2 regions of the Streptomyces sp. NPDC058751 genome follow, and region 2 is predicted to be linked to the other one. Evidence: predicted binding sites of a transcription regulator. Region 2 holds the regulator's gene; the other holds the start of a gene.

Region 1 (10,012 bases), on a different contig from region 2:
CGGCAGTACGAGTCGCGCAGCACGCCGAGGATGTCGCGCAGCTTCATCAGGGACTTGCCCGAGAAACCGCCGACCGCGAACTCGCGCTCCAGGTCCCACAGGGTGAGCCCGTGCTCGGTGATGTCCAGGTCGGGGTGCTTGCGCTGCTTGTACTCCAGCGGGTCGGTGTCGGCCATGACGTGGCCGCGGACCCGGTAGGAGTGGATCAGCTCGAAGACGCGGGCGGCCTTGGTGACGTCGTCGTCGTGGCTGGCGTCGATGTCCTTGAGCCAGCGGACCGGCTCGTAGGGGATCCGCAGCGACTCGAAGATCTCGTCGTAGAAGCCGGTCTCGCCGAGCAGGTAGTTCGCGACGATGCGCAGGAACTCGCCGGAGGCGGCGCCCTGGATGACCCGGTGGTCGTAGGTCGACGTGAGCGTCATGACCTTCGCGATGCCGAGCTTGTTCAGGGTGTCCTGGGAGGTGCCCTGGAACTCCGCCGGGTAGTCCATCGAGCCGACGCCCATGATGACCGACTGTCCGGGCATCAGACGCGGGACCGAGTGGACGGTGCCGAGGCCGCCGGGGTTGGTCAGGGAGACCGTGACACCGGTGAAGTCGTCCATCGTCAGCTTGCCGTCACGGGCGCGGCGGACGATGTCCTCGTAGGCCTGCCAGAACTCGAAGAAGTTCAGCGTCTCGGCCTTCTTGATGCCCGCGACGACGAGCTGGCGGTCGCCGTTGGGCTTCACCAGGTCGATGGCGAGGCCGAAGTTGACGTGCGCGGGCTTGACGAGGGTGGGCTTCCCGTCCTTCTCCGCGTAGTGCCAGTTCATCGACGGCATGGCCTTGATGGCCTGCACCATCGCGTACCCGATGAGGTGGGTGAAGGAGATCTTCCCGCCCCGGGCGCGCTTCAGGTGGTTGTTGATGACGATGCGGTTGTCGAAGAGCAGCTTCACCGGGACCGCGCGCACGGACGTGGCCGTGGGCAGCTCGAGGGAGGCGTTCATGTTCTTCGCGACGGCACCGGCGGGACCGCGCAGGGTGACGTACTCGGGGCCCTCGGGCGCCTCGGCGGCCGGAGCGGCCTTCGGCTTCGCGGCGGCGGGAGCCGGGGCGGCGGCAGCGGGCTTCGGAGCCGCGGGAGCGGCGGCCGGAGCGGGCGCGGCCGGGGCCTGGGGAGGAGCCTGGCGCGCCGGGGGAGGCACGGGAGCGGCCGGTGCGGCCGTGGTGGTCCCTGCGGCCCCCGCGGCCGCAGTACCCGCCGCAGCCGCGGCGGCGGGCGCCCCGGGCTTGTAATCGGCGAAGAAGTCCCACCAGGCTCGGTCTACGGAGTTCGGGTCCTGGAGGTACTGCTGATAGATCTCGTCGACGAGCCACTCGTTGGCACCGAAGGCGGCCGCGGGGTTCTTCCCGGCGGCCTGGTCATCGGTCGAGATACTCGAGTTACTGGGGGACTGTGGCGACACGGCGCTAACCGCCCTCTTCCGCTTCACAAGGTGATGGACAGCGGGAATAAAGGCTACGCCTCCCCGGCCGAGAAGGTCAGGCCGGGCCCGTCCAACGTCGCGTAAGTCACATCGGATTCCGTGTTTCGCCCATGGAAATGGCGGGAAACAAGCGTGGTTCCGCATCGGAATGGGTACGTCGGCCCGGGGTCGCGGCATGCCTCACGCGGCCCTGTGCCTGATCACACGTGTACGCGCGCGGCGACAGCGATGGATCTTGTGGCTCCGGTTCGAACTTTACGTCAACTTGGCAGAGAAGGGAGGCCCGGAAGGATGACCTGGATCCGGCAGCCCCGCTGAGATTCGGCCACACCGATGCGTCCGCCGTGCAGATCCACGGCCCAGCGGGCGATCGCGAGCCCCAGTCCCGTACCGCCGTCGCTGCCCGGACCGTGCGGCGCGGGCACCCCTCCGCGGTTGAACCGCTCGAAGACGCGGTGCCACTCCGACTTCGGAATGCCGGGCCCCTCGTCCAGGACCTCCAGGGCCAGCGACTCGGGAAGGTCGCCGCGCCTGGCCCGTACCGTCACCCGGCCGTGCGGCGGGCTGTGCTTGACCGCGTTGTCGATGAGGTTCGCCACGACCTGGTGGATCCGCTCCGGGTCCGCGTGCGCGGTCAGCTCCGGCGGGGACACGTCGAGGTGCAGATGGACGTCCGTACGGGTGTGGCCGCCGCCGGAGCCCGAGGTGAGGTCCGCGCGCGCGGAGGCGACCATGTTGGCCTCCTTCAGCACCCCGGACAGATACGGCCACACCTCGAAACGCCGCCTGCGCAGCGGTACGACGCCGTTGTCCAGCCGGGACAGGTCGAGGAGGGTCTCCACCAGCCGCCCGAGCCGCTCCGTCTGCTTCAGCGCGGTGCGCATCGTCTCGGGATCGGCCTCGGAGACACCGTCCACGACGTTCTCCAGGACGGCGCGGAGCCCCGCGATGGGGGTCCGCAGCTCGTGCGAGACGTTCGCCACGAGCTCCTTGCGCTGACGGTCCTGGGCCTCCAGCTCGTCGGCCATGAGGTTGATCGTCTGGGCCAGGTCGCCCAGCTCGTCCCGCCGGTCGTCGCGCACCCGGCGGGTGTAGTCCCCGTGCCATATGGAGCGGGCCACCGCGTTCATCTCGTCCAGCGGCGCGGTGAGCGAGTGCGCCACGAACTGCGTGATCAGCAGGGTGGCGATCATCGAGAAGACCGTGATGAAGCGGAGCTCCGTCTTGGTGTGCACCGCGATCATCGACAGACCGGTCGTGATGAGCACGGATATGACGACCAGCGCGCCCAGCTTGGTCTTGATCGAGAAGGGCCGCACCTCGCCCCAGGAACCCGAGCTCCTGCGCTCCGCGGACGCGCGCTCGCCGAGCCCGCGTCCCCGCTCTCCGAGTCCGCTCATCACATCAGCCCCTCACGCGGGTCCCGTCGAACGGGTCCCGACGTCTTCTACGAAACCCGGCTCAGGGAGTCGGGGTCTCCAGCGCGTAGCCGACGCCGTGGACCGTACGGATCCGCTCGGCGCCGATCTTGCGGCGCAGCGCCTTGATGTGGCTGTCGACCGTCCGGGTGCCGGAGGCGTCCGCCCAGTCCCACACCTCGGCGAGCAACTGCTCGCGCGAGAGTACGGCACGCGGGGTGTTCGCGAGGCAGACGAGCAGGTCGAACTCGGTCGGGGTGAGGTGGACGTCCTCGCTGCGGACCCGCACCCGGCGCTGCGCGTGGTCGATCTCCAGCTCGCCGAGCCGCAGGATGCCGCTGCGCGGGGTGGAGGCCGCGACCACCGCGCGCTCGACCCTGCGCAGCAGGACGTGCACCCGGGCGGCCAGCTCGCGCATCGAGAACGGCTTGGTCATGTAGTCGTCGGCGCCGACCCCGAGCCCGACCAGCATGTCGGTCTCGTCGTCGCGCGCGGTGAGCATCAGCACCGGCACCGGGCGGGCGGCCTGCACGCGCCGGCAGACCTCCAGACCGTCGAAGCCGGGCAGCATGATGTCGAGGATCAGCAGGTCGGGCTGCCATGCCTCGGCGGTGTCGACGGCGGCCGGGCCGTCGCCCGCGGTTTGCACGAGGAATCCCTCGGCTCGCAGACGGGCCGCGATGGCGTCGACGATCGTGGGGTCGTCCTCGACGACCAGGACCCGGCGCTGAGCGCCCGGGGTCGCCGCCGTGCCGTTCTGGGAGGTGTGTGTCTGCTCCATCGCCCGCCCCTGAAGTGTGCTTTCCGGAATCCGTGGGGTGATCCCATGACTGCGCTTGACGCTTGAATGATCCGCGCCAGGCAAGCAGGGTACGGGCAGTGGGTGCGCCGCGGCTATCCAGGTCTTACCGCGAGGTGCACCACGTCGGGAACGCCTCGGGCAACAGGGATCATTTCGGTGCGCACCCGATGGAATCCGGCATCACGCAGGGTTCCCTCGAACTCCGGGGAGGGCTGCGCCGACCACACGGCGAGGACCCCGCCCGGCCTCAACGCCCTTGCGCAGCTCGCCAGTCCGGACGGTCCGTACAGTCCCGCGTTGCCTTCGGTGACCGTCCAGCCGGGTCCGTTGTCGATGTCGAGGCACAGGGCGTCGAACGTGTCGGAGATCTCGGCGACGTACTCGACGAGATCCCGCTCGACGATGTCGGTGCGCGGATCGGCGAGCGCCCGGGCCGACAGCGCGGCGAGGGGGCCGTCCCGGTGCCAGCCGACGATCGCCCGTTCGCGCTCGACGACGGTGATGCGCCCCCAGCGCCGGTCGGCCGCGGCGTGCGCCAGCGAGAACCCGACGCCCAGCCCGCCGATCAGCACGCTCGGCTCCGGGCGCCCGTCCAGGGCGTCGTACGCCGCGTCCATGAGCAGCCGCTCGGAGCGCCCGTCGGAGGTGTCCATCAGGAAGCACCCGTTGGCGATGATCTGCAGCAGGTCGCCGTGGCGCCGCAGCACGACCTCCCCGTACGGACCCTGGCGGCGGTCGATGACTTCGGGAGTCTCGTACGAGGCGGTCATGGCCGCCATCCTGGCATTTTCACCTGTACGGGTTCCGGGATTTCGCCGGGAACGGCTCTCTCGGCTCCCGGGGTGACGGCGGCCGCACGAGGTTGACGCGTCCCGCAGGCGCCCCTTTCTCCCCTCCCCCGGCGGACGGGAGGCGGCCCGTTGAGCCGTCGGAGGGAGGGTAGGGCGGAGGAGGCCGGGCCGGAGGGGACCGGTCAGCGGTGGTGGGCCCCGTTCTGGGCGTGGGACGCGGAGTGCCACGCCTCCATGCCGGCCAGGGAGGCTTCCTTGGCCTGCCGCCACTTCATGGCCGCCGCCTGCGACGGGGGCACGTCCATGGCGCGGATCATGCGCCGGCCCGCGGAGACCACGGCGCCGGCCGCGATGACCATGCCGGTGCACGCCACCAGGGCGCCGGCCGCGGTGAGCGCGGCGCCGACCGTGACGAGACGGGTGTCGATGTCGAGCTTGTTCTGGGCGAGGTGATGGTTCATGACTCCACCATCCGAGCCGGACGGCCACCCCGCATCCCGGGCGGCCTCCGGGAGCCCGTAAGCGATCGCTCACAGCGAACGGTCATCGGGGAACATTGCGGAGCCCCCGTGCATTGAGTCGGCATAGCTCAACTTGACTGCCGAAGGGGAGATCATGGCTTCGACGTCCGCATCACTCACCCTGCCCGTGCTGCCGCTCGACGACGAGGTGGTGCTGCCCGGGATGGTGGTTCCGCTGGACCTGAACGACACCGATGTGCGCGCCGCGGTGGAGGCAGCCCAGGCCGCCGCCCGTTCAACGCCCGGAAAGCCTCAGGTACTCCTGGTGCCGCGCATCGACGGGACCTACGCGGGCACCGGAGTGCTCGGCACGGTCGAGCAGGTCGGCCGGCTGGCCGACGGTGACCCGGGCGCGCTGATCCGGGGGCGCGGGCGCGTGAGGGTGGGCGCGGGGACCACCGGTCCCGGTGCCGCGCTGTGGGTCGAGGGCACCCGGGTCGAGGAGACCGTGCCCGAACCCCTGCCCGGCAAGGTCGCCGACCTGGTGAAGGAGTACAAGGCCCTGGCCACGAGCTGGCTGCGCAAGCGCGCCGCCTGGCAGGTCGTGGACCGGGTGCAGCAGATCGACGACGTCTCCGCCCTTGCCGACAATTCCGGTTACTCACCCTTCCTCACCGTGGAACAGAAGGTCGAGCTCCTGGAGACCGCCGACCCGGTGGCCCGGCTCAAGCTCGCCACCGAGCAGCTCCGCGAGCACCTCGCCGAGCAGGACGTCGCCGAGTCCATCGCCAAGGACGTCCAGGAGGGCGTCGACAAGCAGCAGCGCGAGTTCCTGCTGCGGCGCCAGCTCGAAGCGGTGCGCAAGGAGCTGCGCGACCTCAAGGGAGAGGGAGGCGAGGACGAGACCGACGACTACCGCGCCCGGGTCGAGGCCGCCGACCTCCCGGAGAACGTCCGCGAGGCGGCGCTCAAGGAGGTCGAGAAGCTGGAGCGGTCCAGTGACCAGTCGCCCGAGGGCGGCTGGATCCGGACCTGGCTCGACACCGTCCTGGAGCTGCCGTGGAACGAACGGACCGAGGACGCGTACGACATCAGGGGCGCCCGGGCCGTGCTCGACGCCGAGCACGCCGGTCTGGAGGACGTGAAGGAGCGCATCACCGAGTACCTGGCCGTGCGCAAGCGGCGCTCGGACCGGGGCCTCGGAGTCGTCGGCGGGCGGCGCGGCGGCGCCGTGCTCGCACTCGTCGGCCCGCCCGGCGTCGGAAAGACCTCGCTCGGCGAGTCCGTCGCCCATGCCATGGGCCGCAAGTTCGTCCGCGTCGCCCTCGGCGGCGTCCGGGACGAGGCCGAGATCCGCGGACACCGCCGTACGTACGTCGGCGCGCTGCCCGGCCGGATCGTCCGAGCGGTCAAGGAGGCCGGGTCGATGAACCCGGTGGTCCTGCTGGACGAGATCGACAAGGTCGGCTCCGACTTCCGGGGCGACCCGGCGGCGGCCCTGCTCGAAGTCCTCGACCCGGCGCAGAACCACACCTTCCGCGACCACTACCTGGAGGTCGAACTCGACCTGTCCGACGTCGTGTTCCTCGCCACGGCCAACGTCCTGGAAGCCATCCCGGAAGCCCTGCTCGACCGCATGGAGCTGGTCCGCCTCGACGGCTACACCGAGGACGAGAAGGTCGTCATCGCCCGGGACCACCTGCTGCCGCGCCAGCTGGAGCGGGCGGGCCTGGAGAAGGGCGAGGTCGTCCTCGACGAGAGCGCGCTGCGCAGGCTCGCGGGGGAGTACACCCGGGAAGCGGGCGTGCGGAACCTGGAGCGGGGCATCGCCCGGTTGCTGCGCAAGGTCGCGGCCCAGCACGAACTGGGCGAGCGGGAGCTGCCGTTCACGGTGACCGACGCCGATCTGCGCGGGCTCATCGGGCGTCCGCACCACGTGCCGGAGTCGGCGCAGGACCCGGCCGAGCGCCGCACGGCGGTGCCCGGTGTCGCCACGGGGCTCGCGGTCACCGGCGCGGGCGGTGACGTCCTCTACGTGGAGGCGTCGCTGGCCGACCCGGAAACGGGCGCGGCCGGACTGACCCTCACCGGCCAGCTCGGCGACGTGATGAAGGAGTCGGCGCAGATCGCGCTCTCCTTCCTGCGCTCGCACGGCGCGGAGCTCGAACTGCCCGTCGGCGACCTGAAGGACCGGGGCGCGCACATCCACTTCCCGGCGGGCGCGGTCCCCAAGGACGGTCCGAGCGCGGGCGTCACGATGACGACCGCCCTGGCGTCGCTGCTGTCGGGCCGGCTGGTGCGCACCGACGTGGCCATGACCGGTGAGGTCTCGCTGACCGGGCGGGTGCTGCCGATCGGCGGGGTGAAGCAGAAGCTGCTCGCCGCGCACCGGGCGGGTGTCACGACCGTGATCATCCCCAAGCGCAACGAGGCCGACCTGGACGACGTCCCGGCCGAGGTCCTGGAGAAGCTCGACGTCCACACCGTCACGGACGTCCGCCAGGTCCTTCAGCTGGCACTCGCGCCGGCGACGAACGGCGCGGTGCCGGAGGTTCCGGTGGCGGCGTGACGGGCTGCCGCCGGAAGGGAAGGCCCGGGTCCCGTGAGGGAGGCCCGGGCCTTCGCCGTACGCCGGCGTCCCGTCGTACGGCGGGTGCTGTCAGCCGTTGGCCAGGGCCTTGACCCGGTCCAGGGCGCCGTTGAACTTGTCGTGGTCCCCGACCGTCGGGCCCGACGACGTGTACTGCCACATCGTGTAGTAACCCCAGCCCGCCGGGAGCGTCCCCGGGTCGGAGGCGTAGCGGGCGATCCACAGGGGGTGGTCGGACGCGAAGCCGCCGTGGTTGCCGGTGCACTGGGTCCACCAGGTCGCGGCCGTGTAGATCACCGCGTCACGGCCGGTCCTGGCCCGGTACTGGGTGAGGAAGCTGCTGATCCAGCTCACCATCGCGCTCTGCGACTTGCCGTAGCAGGCGGCCCCGTACGGGTTCCACTCGATGTCGAGGGTGCCGGGGAGCGTCTTGCCGTCGCCCGACCAGCCGCCGCCGTGGTCGACGAAGTAGTTGGCCTGGGCGGCACCCGTCGTGGTGTCCGGGGTCGCGAAGTGGTACGACCCGCGGATCATGCCGACGTTGTACGCGCCGTTGTACTGCTGGGCGAAGTACGGGTTCGTGTAGTACGTCCCCTCGGTCGCCTTGGTGTAGGCCCATCTGACCCCGCTGTTCCACAGGGTCGACCAGGCGACGTTGCCCTGGTGGCCGGAGACGTCGACGCCTTCCGTCTGGGTGGCGTCACCGGTGGACGGCGTGCCGTCCTGGCCGTCGTGGGCGATGACCCCGGTGCCCATCCGGGCGGAGCCCCGGGCGGGGGTGTCGGCGGCGGAGGAGGGGAGGGCGGAGAGGAGGGAGAAGGCGACGAGCAGGGTTCCTGCCGCGAGCACTCGCAGGCGGCGGGCCGTTCCGGATCTGTGCACGGACATGTGCGTGCCTCCGAAGGGCGAGGGAGCTCCGGAGCCCAGCAGGGGGAGCTCGGTGGAGCTCGGTGGGGGGAAAGCGCGGGCATGCGTGCCCCGGGGGGATCAGGTCGTCCTTGACCTGGGAGTGGCGTGCGCATGCCAGTAAAGGTGTCTGATAAAGAAGCTACGCACGTAGACGACGGCGTGGAAGAGGGGTCGGAGGCTGCCGTTGGTCTACGCCTGCGAAATACTGGCCGAGCTGCGGCAACGGCGAGTTCCGGCAGAAACTTTCAGGATCGGGAAACCGGGTCAGGGGTGCTGACGTGCACGAGGGCGGAAACGACGGCGGACGTCCGGTCGAATCCGGTGTGTCGGGAAATGGTGTGGACCGGCCCGCGGCGCTCGGCGGCGGGGACCGCGAGTTCCTTTCCCTGGAACGCGAGTTGACCGTGTTCCTGCGCCGCGCCCGCGCCAACCAGGGGGAGATGGCCCGCGAGGTCCACCCCGATCTGGAGTCCGCCGCGTACGGACTCCTCGTCAGGCTCGAGGAGTGCGGCCGCCAGCGCGCCACGGAACTCGCCGCCTACATCGGCGTCGGCAAGGCCACGATGTCCCGGCAGCTCCGCGCCCTGGAGGAGCTGGGCCTGGTCGCGCGCGAACCCGACCCCGCCGACGGCCGCGCCTGGCTCGTCCACCTCACCGAGGAGGGCCGCGGCCGTGTCTCCAGCGTCCGCGAGGCCCGCCGTGCCCGCTACGTCCGCCAGCTCGCCCACTGGGACCAGAACGAGGTCGCCGAGCTCGCCCGGCTGCTGAACCAGCTCAACCGCGGCATGGAGAAGTAGCCCCCACCCGGCCGACGCCCGCACACCACCTCCGGCGGGTCCGCCACCGCTTCCCCGGCGGACACCCGGGCCCGCCATCCCCGGCCGACGCCCGGGCCGCGTCCCGGGCCGCCTTCCCGATCGATGTCCGGGCTCGACGCCCCGGTCGACGCCCGTACCGTCGGCTCCGGCCGATGCCGGGCCCGTCGCCTCCCTCCGGCCGGCATCCGTGCCGCCGCTTCCCTGGTGGACGCCTGACCGCTTCCTCGGCCGACGCCCGGGCCCGCCGCCCCGGCCGATGTCCGGGCCGCAGCGCCCGCCGATGTCCGGGCTCGCCGCCCCGGCCGACGCCCGCACCGCCGGCTCCGGCCGATGCCGGGGTCCGTCAGGCCGGCATGCGCGCCGCCGCTCACGGCCCCGTCCGTGCCTCCGGGAGTTCCACGAACACCACCGTCGCGTCGTCGTGCGTCTTGCCCCGCCGGCCCTCCGGCCGCTCCGCGGCCTCCGAGCGCTCCAGGCGCCGTACGCGCTCGACGAGCGAGGCGGAGCCCTCCTCGCGCACCAGCGCGAACAGCTCGGCCCAGTCGCCCGCCCGGAACCTCTCCACCCACCGGGCGGCGCCGTCCGTGAGGGCCGTCAGGGCGCGCACCGAGGACCGGGGGAGGACGCCCGTCACCGCGCGCGAGGCCACCGACGGGTCCGCGGCCGCCGTGAAGAAGCCGCCCTCCATGTTGCGGACGGTGGAGTCGACGACGGCGTCCGAGACGAGGGCCGCGCGCGGCAGGCGCGCGAG
Region 2 (10,012 bases):
AGGTCTACCAGGGCGAGCGCGAGATCGCGGCGTACAACAAGAAGCTCGGCATGTTCGAGCTGACCGGTCTGCCGCCGGCCCCGCGCGGTGTCCCGCAGATCGAGGTCGCCTTCGACATCGACGCCAACGGCATCATGCACGTGACCGCGAAGGACCTCGGCACGGGCAAGGAGCAGAAGATGACCGTCACCGGCGGCTCCTCGCTGCCGAGGGACGAGGTCGACCGCATGCGCCAGGAGGCCGAGAAGTACGCGGACGAGGACCACGCCCGCCGCGAGGCCGCCGAGACCCGCAACCAGGGCGAGCAGCTCGTCTACCAGACCGAGAAGTTCCTCAAGGACAACGAGGACAAGGTCCCGGGCGAGATCAAGACCGAGGTCGAGGCGTCCATCGAGGAGCTGAAGGCCGCGCTCAAGGGCGAGGACATCGCCGAGATCCGCACCACCACCGAGAAGGTCGCGGCCGTCTCGCAGAAGCTCGGCCAGGCCATGTACGCCGACGCCCAGGCTTCCCAGGCCGCGGGCGGCGACGCCCACGGTGCCGAGGCCCCGAAGGCCGACGACGACGTCGTCGACGCCGAGATCGTCGACGAGGACCGCCGGGACGGTGCCGCGTGACGGAGGAGACCCCGGGCTTCGAAGAGCAGCCCGACGTCCCTTCAGGCGCCACCTCCGACGACGCCGAGCCGCAGACCGCCACCCCCTCTGCGGAGGGGGCGGCGGCCCCGGACGGGGACGCATCAGCACAGTTGGCCGGCCTGACGGCCCAGCTGGACCAGGCGCGCATGGCACTGACCGAGCGCACCGCGGACCTCCAGCGGCTCCAGGCCGAGTTCCAGAACTACCGCCGCCGCATCGAGCGCGACCGGATCGCGGTCCGGGAGATCGCCATCGCGAACCTCCTGACCGAGCTCCTGCCCGTGCTCGACGACATCGGCCGCGCGCGGGACCACGGGGAGCTCGTCGGCGGGTTCAAGTCCGTCGCCGAGTCCCTGGAGACCGTCGCGGCGAAGATGGGACTCCAGCAGTTCGGCAAGGAGGGCGAGCCCTTCGACCCGACGATCCACGAGGCCCTGATGCACTCGTACGCGCCGGACGTCACGGAGACGACGTGCGTGGCGATTCTGCAGCCGGGGTATCGCTTCGGCGAACGCACCATCCGCCCCGCGCGGGTGGCCGTCGCCGAGCCGCAGCCCGGGGCCCAGCCGGTCAAGGCCGATGAGCAGGCCGAGGCTGCGGACGACAAGGAGAGCGGTGGCCCGGACGAGGGCTGAGCTTGAACGGACGAGGAAGGAGGGACGTCGGGGATGAGCACCAAGGACTTCATCGAGAAGGACTTCTACAAGGTCCTCGGCGTCCCCAAGGACGCCACCGAGGCCGAGATCAAGAAGGCGTACCGGAAGCTCGCCCGCGAGTTCCACCCGGACGCCAACAAGGGCAACGCCAAGGCCGAGGAGCGCTTCAAGGAGATCTCCGAGGCGAACGACGTGCTCGGCGACCCCAAGAAGCGCAAGGAGTACGACGAGGCACGCGCCCTCTTCGGCAACGGTGGCTTCCGTCCGGGTCCCGGCGCCGGCGGCGGCAACTTCAACTTCGACCTGGGCGACCTCTTCGGAGGCGGTGCCCAGGGCCAGGGAGCTGGAGGGGCCGGCGGCTTCGGCGGCGGCATAGGTGACGTCTTCGGGGGCCTGTTCAACCGCGGCGGCGCCACCACGGGCACGCGTACGCAGCCCAGGCGCGGCCAGGACATCGACACGGAGGTCACGCTCTCCTTCACGGAGGCGGTGGACGGCGCGACCGTTCCGCTGCGCATGACCTCGCAGGCGGCCTGCAAGGCCTGCTCGGGCACCGGCGACAAGAACGGCACACCGCGCGTGTGCCCGACCTGTGTCGGCACCGGCCAGGTGGCACGGGGCTCCGGGGGCGGTTTCTCGCTCACGGACCCCTGCCCGGACTGCAAGGGCCGCGGTCTGATCGCCGAGCACCCGTGCATGGAGTGCGCGGGCAGCGGCAGGGCCAAGTCGTCCCGCACGATGCAGGTCCGGATCCCCGCGGGCGTCAGCGACAACCAGCGGATCCGGCTGCGGGGCAAGGGCGCGCCGGGCGAGCGGGGCGGCCCGGCCGGTGACCTGTACGTCACCGTCCACGTGGGCACCCACCCGGTCTTCGGCCGCAAGGACGACAACCTCACCGTCACCGTGCCCGTCACCTTCGCGGAGGCGGCACTGGGCGGTGAGGTCAAGGTGCCGACGCTGGGCGGCCCCCCGGTGACCCTGAAGCTGCCGCCGGGCACGCCCAACGGACGGACCATGCGCGCCCGGGGCAGGGGCGCGGTCCGCAAGGACGGCACCCGGGGAGACCTCCTGGTCACCGTCGAGGTGGCGGTCCCCCAGGACCTGTCCGGCAAGGCTCGTGACGCGCTGGAGGCGTATCGCGAGGCGACCGCGGGTGAGGACCCGCGGGCGGAGCTGTTCCAGGCCGCGAAGGGAGCATGACGGAGCCATGGACACGACCGGTCGTCGACGCAATCCCTACGAGCTGACCGAGGAGACCCCGGTCTACGTCATCTCGGTGGCGGCCCAGCTGTCCGGACTGCACCCGCAGACCCTGCGTCAGTACGACCGGCTCGGTCTGGTCTCTCCCGACCGCACGGCCGGCCGGGGCCGCCGTTACTCGGCCCGTGACATCGAACTGCTGCGTACCGTACAGCAGTTGTCGCAGGACGAGGGCATCAACCTCGCCGGCATCAAGCGCATCATCGAGCTGGAGAACCAGGTGGCCGCGCTCCAGTCCCGTGTCGCGGAGCTGGAGTCGGCCGTCGACGGGGCCGCGGCCGCCATGCGGCAGCGCGAGGCCGCCGTGCACGCCTCCTACCGGCGCGACCTGGTCCCGTACCAGGAGGTCCAGCAGACCAGCGCCCTGGTGGTGTGGCGCCCCAAGCGCGCGTCCGAGTAGTTCCGGCAGTTCTCACGCTCACCCGAAGGGGCCCGGCGGTTCGTCCGAACCGCCGGGCCCCTTCGGGCGTCCACGGCGCCGGAGCCCCGGTTCCGGGTGGTCGCGGAGTCGCGGCCGGCCTTCTTCGAAGTGCCCTGGAACACGGTATTTGCGGTGAAATGTCGTTTATAGGCGGGCGGTGTGCGGTTGGTCACTGCGGAGGCGGCCGGTCCCGCCTCGGCGGGCGGCCCGCCCGCGGTGGCGGGCGCGGGTGCCGAGGGGGTGGCGACCTTCGCGTCAGGGGCTCTGGGCACGTGTTCCTTCCTGTCCACGGATGGTCAACAACGGTTAAAAACCGTCGGGAAGCGCGACCCCTGTGAACGGAAGTTGGTTGGACCTGTGAATGACAGAAGGTGAAGCTGAGGGGATCACTCGGTGGATGGGCGTACTCTTTTCCCGTCGCGTTCACTTGTGGAACACGAAACGCCGTTGCCATCTCGTTAAGTGGTTACTCCTTGACGCTGAGGTGATCGAACGCGTTGGCTTTCAGCCACCTGGGTCGCAATGCTGCAACCTCGCCCGGAAGGCACCTGATGTGAAGACTCGTAACACCGGCCTGCGCCGTACCGTCATAGCCGTGGCGTCGTCCGCCACCGCCCTCACCCTGACCAGCTGTGGCATGGGTGGCATCGGCGGGAGCGGCTCGTCGGCCAGCGCCACGAAGGGCGACGACATCACGGTCGGTCTGCTCCTTCCGGAGAAGCAGAACACCCGTTACGAGAAGTTCGACTACCCGATCATCCGGGAGCAGGTGCGGAAGCTCACCGAGAAGCAGGGTGACGTCCTCTACCTGAACGCCGAGCAGGACGCGGCCAAGCAGCTCCGCCAGATGCAGCAGATGATCGACGACAAGGTCGACGTCATCCTCGTGGACGCGGTGGACTCGGTGACGATCGCCAAGGGCGTGCGCAAGGCGAAGGAGGCCGGGATCCCGGTCATCGCCTACGACCGCCTGGCGCAGGGCCCGATCGACGCGTACATCTCCTTCGACAACGAGCTGGTCGGCGAGACCCAGGGCAAGGCGCTGGTCGCCGCGCTGGGTGCCGACTCGGCCTCGAAGAAGATCATCATGATGAACGGCTCGCTGACCGACCCCAACGCGGCCCAGTTCAAGTCCGGCGCCATGTCCGAGCTCAAGGACAAGGTGATCATCTCCAGCGCGTACGACACCAAGGACTGGAACCCGGTCAACGCCAAGGCCAACATGGAGAAGTCCATCCAGGCGGTCGGTCTGAGCAACATCGCCGGTGTCTACGCCGCCAACGACGGCATCGCGGGCGCGGTCATCGACGCCTTCAAGGCGGCCGGCGTCAGCAAGGTGCCCCCGGTCACCGGCCAGGACTCCGAGCTCATCGCCGTGCAGCGGATCCTCAAGGGCGACCAGTACATGAGTGTGTACAAGTCGTACCCGCAGGAGGCCAACGCGGCCGCCGAGATGGCCGTCGCCCGGGTCCAGGGCCGCTCGATCGAGTTCGACGCGCTGACCCGCGACAAGGTCACCAGCCCCACCGACAAGGACATCCCGTCCCAGCTCGTGCCCGTGGTGGCGCTGACCAAGGACAACATCCAGAACACGGTCGTCCAGGACAGCATCTACCCCGTGAACAAGATCTGCACGGCGCCCTACAAGGCGATCTGCAACTCGCTCGGCATCAAGTAGACGCCCCGCCCGGCCGTCTCGGCACCGAGACGGCCGGGCGAGGACCAGCACGGCCACGGCCCCGCCCGCGGGTGCGCCCCAAGGCGCCCACCCCCGACCGGGGCCGTTCCCGTTCCCGTGTTCCACCCCGGAAGTCCCTGAAGGTCCCCGAAGGCCCTCGGGGCGCCTCACGGCCCCCGGAAGCCCCTCCCTGAGGCCTCTGCCGGCCCGGCGCGCCCGCCATCCGTCCCCTCGCGCCGAGCGCTTCCCGCGCCCCTCCGGGGCCGCGCGGCGAGGGTGCCGTCCGCCTGGTTCGAGGATGTCGTGAATTTTCCGTCGTGGGGTTGTGCGGTCACGGGTCCGTCTCAGGGGCGGGGCGGGACTACGGCTCCCGGCGGGGTGGGGCGGGTCACAAGTCGCTGTGTTGTGAACGGAGTTGGGTTTTCGGGGGGTGTCGGCCGGGGCCCGGGGGAGGGGGATCGGAGGCGCCGGGCCAGGGGTCTTCAGCTTGTTGCAAGGGGTGCGGCGGGGGTCAGGACGTAGGGGGATGAGACGGGGCGAACGGGCGCTGCCCGGCGGCGCAGCCTTGTTGCGGTGCCGGTCGCGTCCGCGCATAGTTGCGCTGCGGAAGATGCCGAGGCGTCTCACCGCGGAAAGGGCTGGAGCCAGGGTTGGAGCCAGGGGTGGGAGATGGCCGGGCACGGGACGGACAGGCATCCGCACGGCGCTGACCGGCTGTGCGAGGTCGGCGACCGGGTGTACTCCCGGGCCGTGCGGCGCGGCCGCGTGCCCCGCGAGGACGCCGAGACGGTGCCCTGCCTGCTGGAACTGGCGCTGCTGCACCCCGACCCGGACGACATGGGCTGGCTGGTGCCGACCTCGCCCCAGGAGGTCATGACCCGGCTCCTGCGGGGCGTGTACGAGGAAGTCAGCGCGAGCCAGGCGCGGGTGGGCGACGCGGTGTCGGCCTTCGAGTGGTACGCGGGCCTCGGCGGCCGGGTGCGGGCGCCGGCCGAGGGGGTGGCGATCCGGGTCCTCGACGGGCTGCCGCGGATCCACGCCGCCATGGACAAGGCGACCGAGGAGTGCACCCGTGAGGTCCTGACGGTGCAGCCCGGCGGCATCCGGCGCGAGGACGAACTCGTCGAGGGGCTGCACCGGGCACTGGAGATGCGCCGACGCGGGGTGCGCATGCGCGATCTGTACACCCACGTGGCCCGGCACGGCCAAGGGCTCCTGAACTACATGGAGTTGATGGGAGGAGCGGCGGAGGCCCGCACCCTCGACGAGGTCGTGGAGCGGCTCATCCTCTTCGACCGCACGGTCGCCTTCATCCCCGCCAACCCCGACCGCACGATCGCTCTGGAGCTGCGCCACCCCGCGCTGGTGGACTACCTGGTGACGGTCTTCGAGCGGCTGTGGCGCCTCGCGATCCCGCTGGCGTCCCCGCTCCCGTCCACCGGCATCGAGGGCATCACCCATCGGGAGCGCTCGATCGCCGCCCTGCTGGCGGAGGGCCACCAGGACGCGGTGGTCGCGGAACGTCTTGGCATCAGCGTCCGTACCTGCCGGGCACACATCGCGCGCCTGTCGGAGACCCTGGGCGCGGCGAGCCGCACCCAACTGGGCGTCCGCATCGCCCAGGCAGGGCTGGACGGGCCTCGGCGGACTCCGGGGCTGGAGACGGTCACCGTTCCCGGGGTTGCTCCCGAGCCCCCTGGTGTTCCTGATCAAGGATCCCCGACCGGCCTATGAGATAGCCGAGTTGGGCCCGGCTCTCGCTGCCGAGGGTGGCGGCGAGTTTGGCTATGTGGACCCGGGCGGTGCGGACATTCATGCCGAGGCGGTCGGCTATGGCGGCGTCGGTGTGGCCTTCGACGAGGAGGCTCGCGATGGCGCGCTGGCGGGGTGTGATGCCGTTCAGGGTGGGCTGCTGGGCGGCTTCCGGGTACATGGGCGTGGCCAGGCGCCAGAGGCGGTCGAAGGTGATGACGAAGTGCTCGATCAGGGCCGGGTGGCGGACTTCCAGGGCGAGCGTGTAGTCCTTGCTCGCCGGGATGAAGGCCACGGTCCGGTCGACGACCAGCAGCAGCTGGGGGATTTCATCGAGGGTACGGGCCTCCACGTCCCCCTTCAGTTGTTCGTAGCGGGCGAGGACCGTGGGCGCGTGGCGGAGCGTGTGCTGGTAGAGGGTGCGGATGCGGCCACCGCGATCGAGTAGGGCCTGGTCGCGGCGCAGAGGTTCGGTGTGGATCTCCGGAGGCCGGGCGACGTGACTGATGTGGGGCTGGATGGCGAGGAACTGGGACGCGTCGGTCATGGCCTGGGCGATGGCCAGGTTGATCGCCTCTCCGCCGCTGAGGAACCTCAGCATCGCCGGGTCGGCCGTTGTCGTGCGTGCGCCGTCGATCCGCATCAACGGCTCGAACACCGTGGCCAGTCGCTCCTCGCGCCGCCGCTCGTCCGCGATACGGTCCTCGACCCCGCGCAGGAGTCGGTGCAAGGCGACGGCGGGTGCCACGGGCTCCAGCCGTCGCGTGTCCTCGACGTGTGGGTGGAGCAGGCCGAGGTCGACGAGACACGGCGCGATGTCGGCGGCCTCACCGTGCACCTGCCCTTCGCGCAGGGCGCGCGCGTACAGTGCCAGGCCTGCTTCGCACAGGTCCTCCACGCCGTGCGGCGGGTGCGCTGTCGTCATTCCGCGGTTCCCTCCCGCTTCAGGAACCCCGACTCGGCGATGAGATAGCCGAGTTGTGCCCGGCTGCCGCTGCCGAGGGCGGAGGCCAGTTTGGCTATGTGGGCGCGGCAGGTGCGGACGTTCATCCCCAGGCGGCGGGCTATGGCCTCGTCGACGTGGCCCTCGATGAGGAGTTTGGCTATGGAGCGCTGGACGGGGGTGATGCCATTGGGATCGACGTCGTTCGGGACATCTTCGGTCAGCGGGACCGCACGCTGCCAAAGCTGCTCGAAGACCTTGCTCAGGTACAGGACGAGCCCGGGGTGGCGAAGCTCAAGAGCGACTCGTCGGTCGTCGCTGGCGGGGATGAAGGCGACGGTCCGGTCGAAGATGATCAATCGCTCGATGAGTTCTTCGAGCGTACGGACCTGGATCTTGCCGCCGGTTATACGCTCTACATAGGCGAGGGTTCCCTGGCTGTGCCTGGCTGTGTGCTGGTACAGCGTGCGGATGCTGACTCCGCGGTCGGTGAGGGGCCGGTCGCGCTCAAGGGCCTGCATGAGAGCGTCTGCGGGGCGACCGCCGCCGGGCTGGATCGTCAACATCTCCGTGTGGCACTCGGCAGTGGCCGAATTGAGTGCCGCGTTGATCCGGTCGAACCCTTCCAAAACGGTGATCGCGTGAATGCTCGCCTGGCTCTGCGTGCTGATCGCGATGAACGGATCGAAGGAGTCGGTCAGTTCGATCGCCTGCCGCCGCCGCTCCTGGATCTCGCGCTCCAGCGGGTGAAGGCGTTGTGCGAGCGCGACGGACGGCGGGACGGGGCGCAGCCATTTCTCGTCGTCGGGGTCGGGATGAAGCAGCGCGAACTCCAAGAGGCAAGGGGCTGTTTCCACTTCGACCCGAGTGATGCGGCCGGAGCGCAGCGCGCTGGCGTAAATGCGTGTTCCTTCGTCACACAACGTGGTGACAGCGTGGGGATGTGTCGGTTGTGAGTTCTTTGTGGGCAAATCTCCACCCCCCAGGGTCCTGAACGTGCAGGAACATGATGCATCGCTGCTGTGGCATTGACGTGCCTGAATGAGCCATCGTCTTGTGACGACGGGGGAGAAGATTCCATCAAGTGAGGACGAAGCCGACTATGCGAGCGAGATTGCTTGGTTCAGTGCTTGCCGCAGTCTTCTCTGTCGCTGTGGCGTCCGGCTCCCTGGGAGCCTCGGTTCTTGATGCCGGGGGTGCCCGGACGTGGGCCGACTCGGACAGCGGTTGGACCAGCGTGAAGGCGACCGCGGAGGACAGCGGCTGGACCGATGCCGGGGCGGTCCCGGGCGACAGCGGCTGGACCGACATCGAGGCGGCGGCCCTGGGCGACAGCGGCTGGAACAGCGCCGAGGCCGTGGCGACCCTGGGCGACAGCGGCTGGACGATCGTCTCCGTGAGCGCAGAAGCATGAGCGTTCCTCCTGATGACCGCTCCTTCCGCCGGGAGATGGCCACCGCCTACCGGTCCGGCTGGCACTTCATCGACCTGGTCACCGCCATCCCCTACAGCGGCGACTCGTTGATGGTGACCGTCTTCGGAGAGCCCGTCGTCGTCACCCGCGACGACGACGAGGACGTACGGGCCTACCGGTGTCTGCGGCGGCCTCGGGGGGCGCCGCAGCCCGTCCGGTGTGCCATCCGGTACGGAATGATCTTCGTGAACCTCGACCAGCGTGACCACCAGCTGACCGGACCGGACGTCCCTGACGTCGAGACCATCGCAGCCACCCCCCGCAGTGCCTGACGCGATTCCCCCGTCGTAGTAGATCGCGCAGGTACTTCCCCCCGCAGCGGCGTCACCGTGACCTGAACACGGTGACGCCGCTGCAGTTTGCGGGGAGATCTCCGGGTTGCGGACGTCGCCCGCCCGGGCCGGCAGCGGCCGCGGGGTGCCCGTCGGCGGTCTCATGCGCGGCCCATCGCCGCCGTGAGCTCGATCTCGATCGCCACCCGCGAGGGCTTCGGCGACGGTACGCGCTCGTAGCGCTCCGCGTAGCGCCGTACCGCCTCCGCGACGCGCGCCGGGTCCGTGGAGACCCGCGCCCGCCCCTCCAGCGTCGCCCAGCGCGCGCCGTCCACCTGGCAGACCGCCACCCTCGCCCCGTCAGGACCGGCCGCCAGCACGTGGGCCACCTTCCTGCTGTCCTTGTCGGTGATCACCCGAGCGAGACCGGCCTCGGGGTCGTATGTAACGCCGACGGGCACCACGTGCGGGCTGCCGTCGGGCCGGAGGGTGGTCAGTGTGCACAGGTGGCGCTCGCGCCAGAAGCTCAGATAGGCGGCGCCGGGCTGTCGCGGGTCCACCGGATGGGAAGCCATGGGGCCTGAATCTACGCCTGGTGGGCCCACTTTTCCGGGCCTTCCAGCATTGAGTGGAATAGACTCAACTTTGTGTACGCTGGATGAGTCAGGGAACCGTCAGGACGCCAGGAGGAGGAGAACGCGAACGTGGACGCCGAGCTGACCAACAGGAGCCGGGACGCGATCAACGCGGCCAGCAACCGCGCCGTACGGGAGGGGCACCCGGACCTCACCCCCGCCCACCTGCTGCTCGCTCTGCTCGAGGGGCAGGACAACGAGAACATCATCGATCTGCTGGCGGCCGTGGACGCCGACCAGGCGTCGGTCCGCGCGGACACCGAACGCGTGCTCGCCGGCCTGC

What was found. The regulator HspR, encoded in region 2, represses chaperone genes until heat shock. The targets are predictions, from matches to a motif close to TTGAGNNNNNNNNNCTCAA.
Region 1: lon (endopeptidase La) is a predicted target of HspR. The motif match lies at 5,058-5,076, and genes of this name have one in related genera.

What each region holds. Positions count from the first base shown of each region.
Region 1 covers NZ_JBHYPZ010000021.1:21,999-32,010, forward strand. Annotated here, with positions in the region: gene ACFW6B_RS20260 (multifunctional oxoglutarate decarboxylase/oxoglutarate dehydrogenase thiamine pyrophosphate-binding subunit/dihydrolipoyllysine-residue succinyltransferase subunit) at 1-1,451, opposite strand, end outside; gene ACFW6B_RS20265 (ATP-binding protein) at 1,733-2,872, opposite strand; gene ACFW6B_RS20270 (response regulator transcription factor) at 2,934-3,671, opposite strand; gene ACFW6B_RS20275 (spermidine synthase) at 3,785-4,462, opposite strand; gene ACFW6B_RS20280 (hypothetical protein) at 4,666-4,944, opposite strand; gene lon (endopeptidase La) at 5,099-7,513, shown strand; gene ACFW6B_RS20290 (lysozyme) at 7,604-8,422, opposite strand; gene ACFW6B_RS20295 (MarR family winged helix-turn-helix transcriptional regulator) at 8,722-9,240, shown strand; gene ACFW6B_RS20300 (protein phosphatase 2C domain-containing protein) at 9,629-10,012, opposite strand, start outside.
Region 2 covers NZ_JBHYPZ010000004.1:271,239-281,250, reverse strand. Annotated here, with positions in the region: gene dnaK (molecular chaperone DnaK) at 1-617, shown strand, start outside; gene grpE (nucleotide exchange factor GrpE) at 614-1,273, shown strand; gene dnaJ (molecular chaperone DnaJ) at 1,307-2,494, shown strand; gene ACFW6B_RS06565 (heat shock protein transcriptional repressor HspR) at 2,502-2,954, shown strand; gene ACFW6B_RS06560 (sugar ABC transporter substrate-binding protein) at 3,529-4,653, shown strand; gene ACFW6B_RS06555 (LuxR C-terminal-related transcriptional regulator) at 5,323-6,387, shown strand; gene ACFW6B_RS06550 (LuxR C-terminal-related transcriptional regulator) at 6,320-7,330, opposite strand; gene ACFW6B_RS06545 (helix-turn-helix transcriptional regulator) at 7,327-8,319, opposite strand; gene ACFW6B_RS06540 (hypothetical protein) at 8,586-8,762, shown strand; gene ACFW6B_RS06535 (hypothetical protein) at 8,759-9,094, shown strand; gene ACFW6B_RS06530 (pyridoxamine 5'-phosphate oxidase family protein) at 9,256-9,669, opposite strand; gene clpB (ATP-dependent chaperone ClpB) at 9,799-10,012, shown strand, end outside.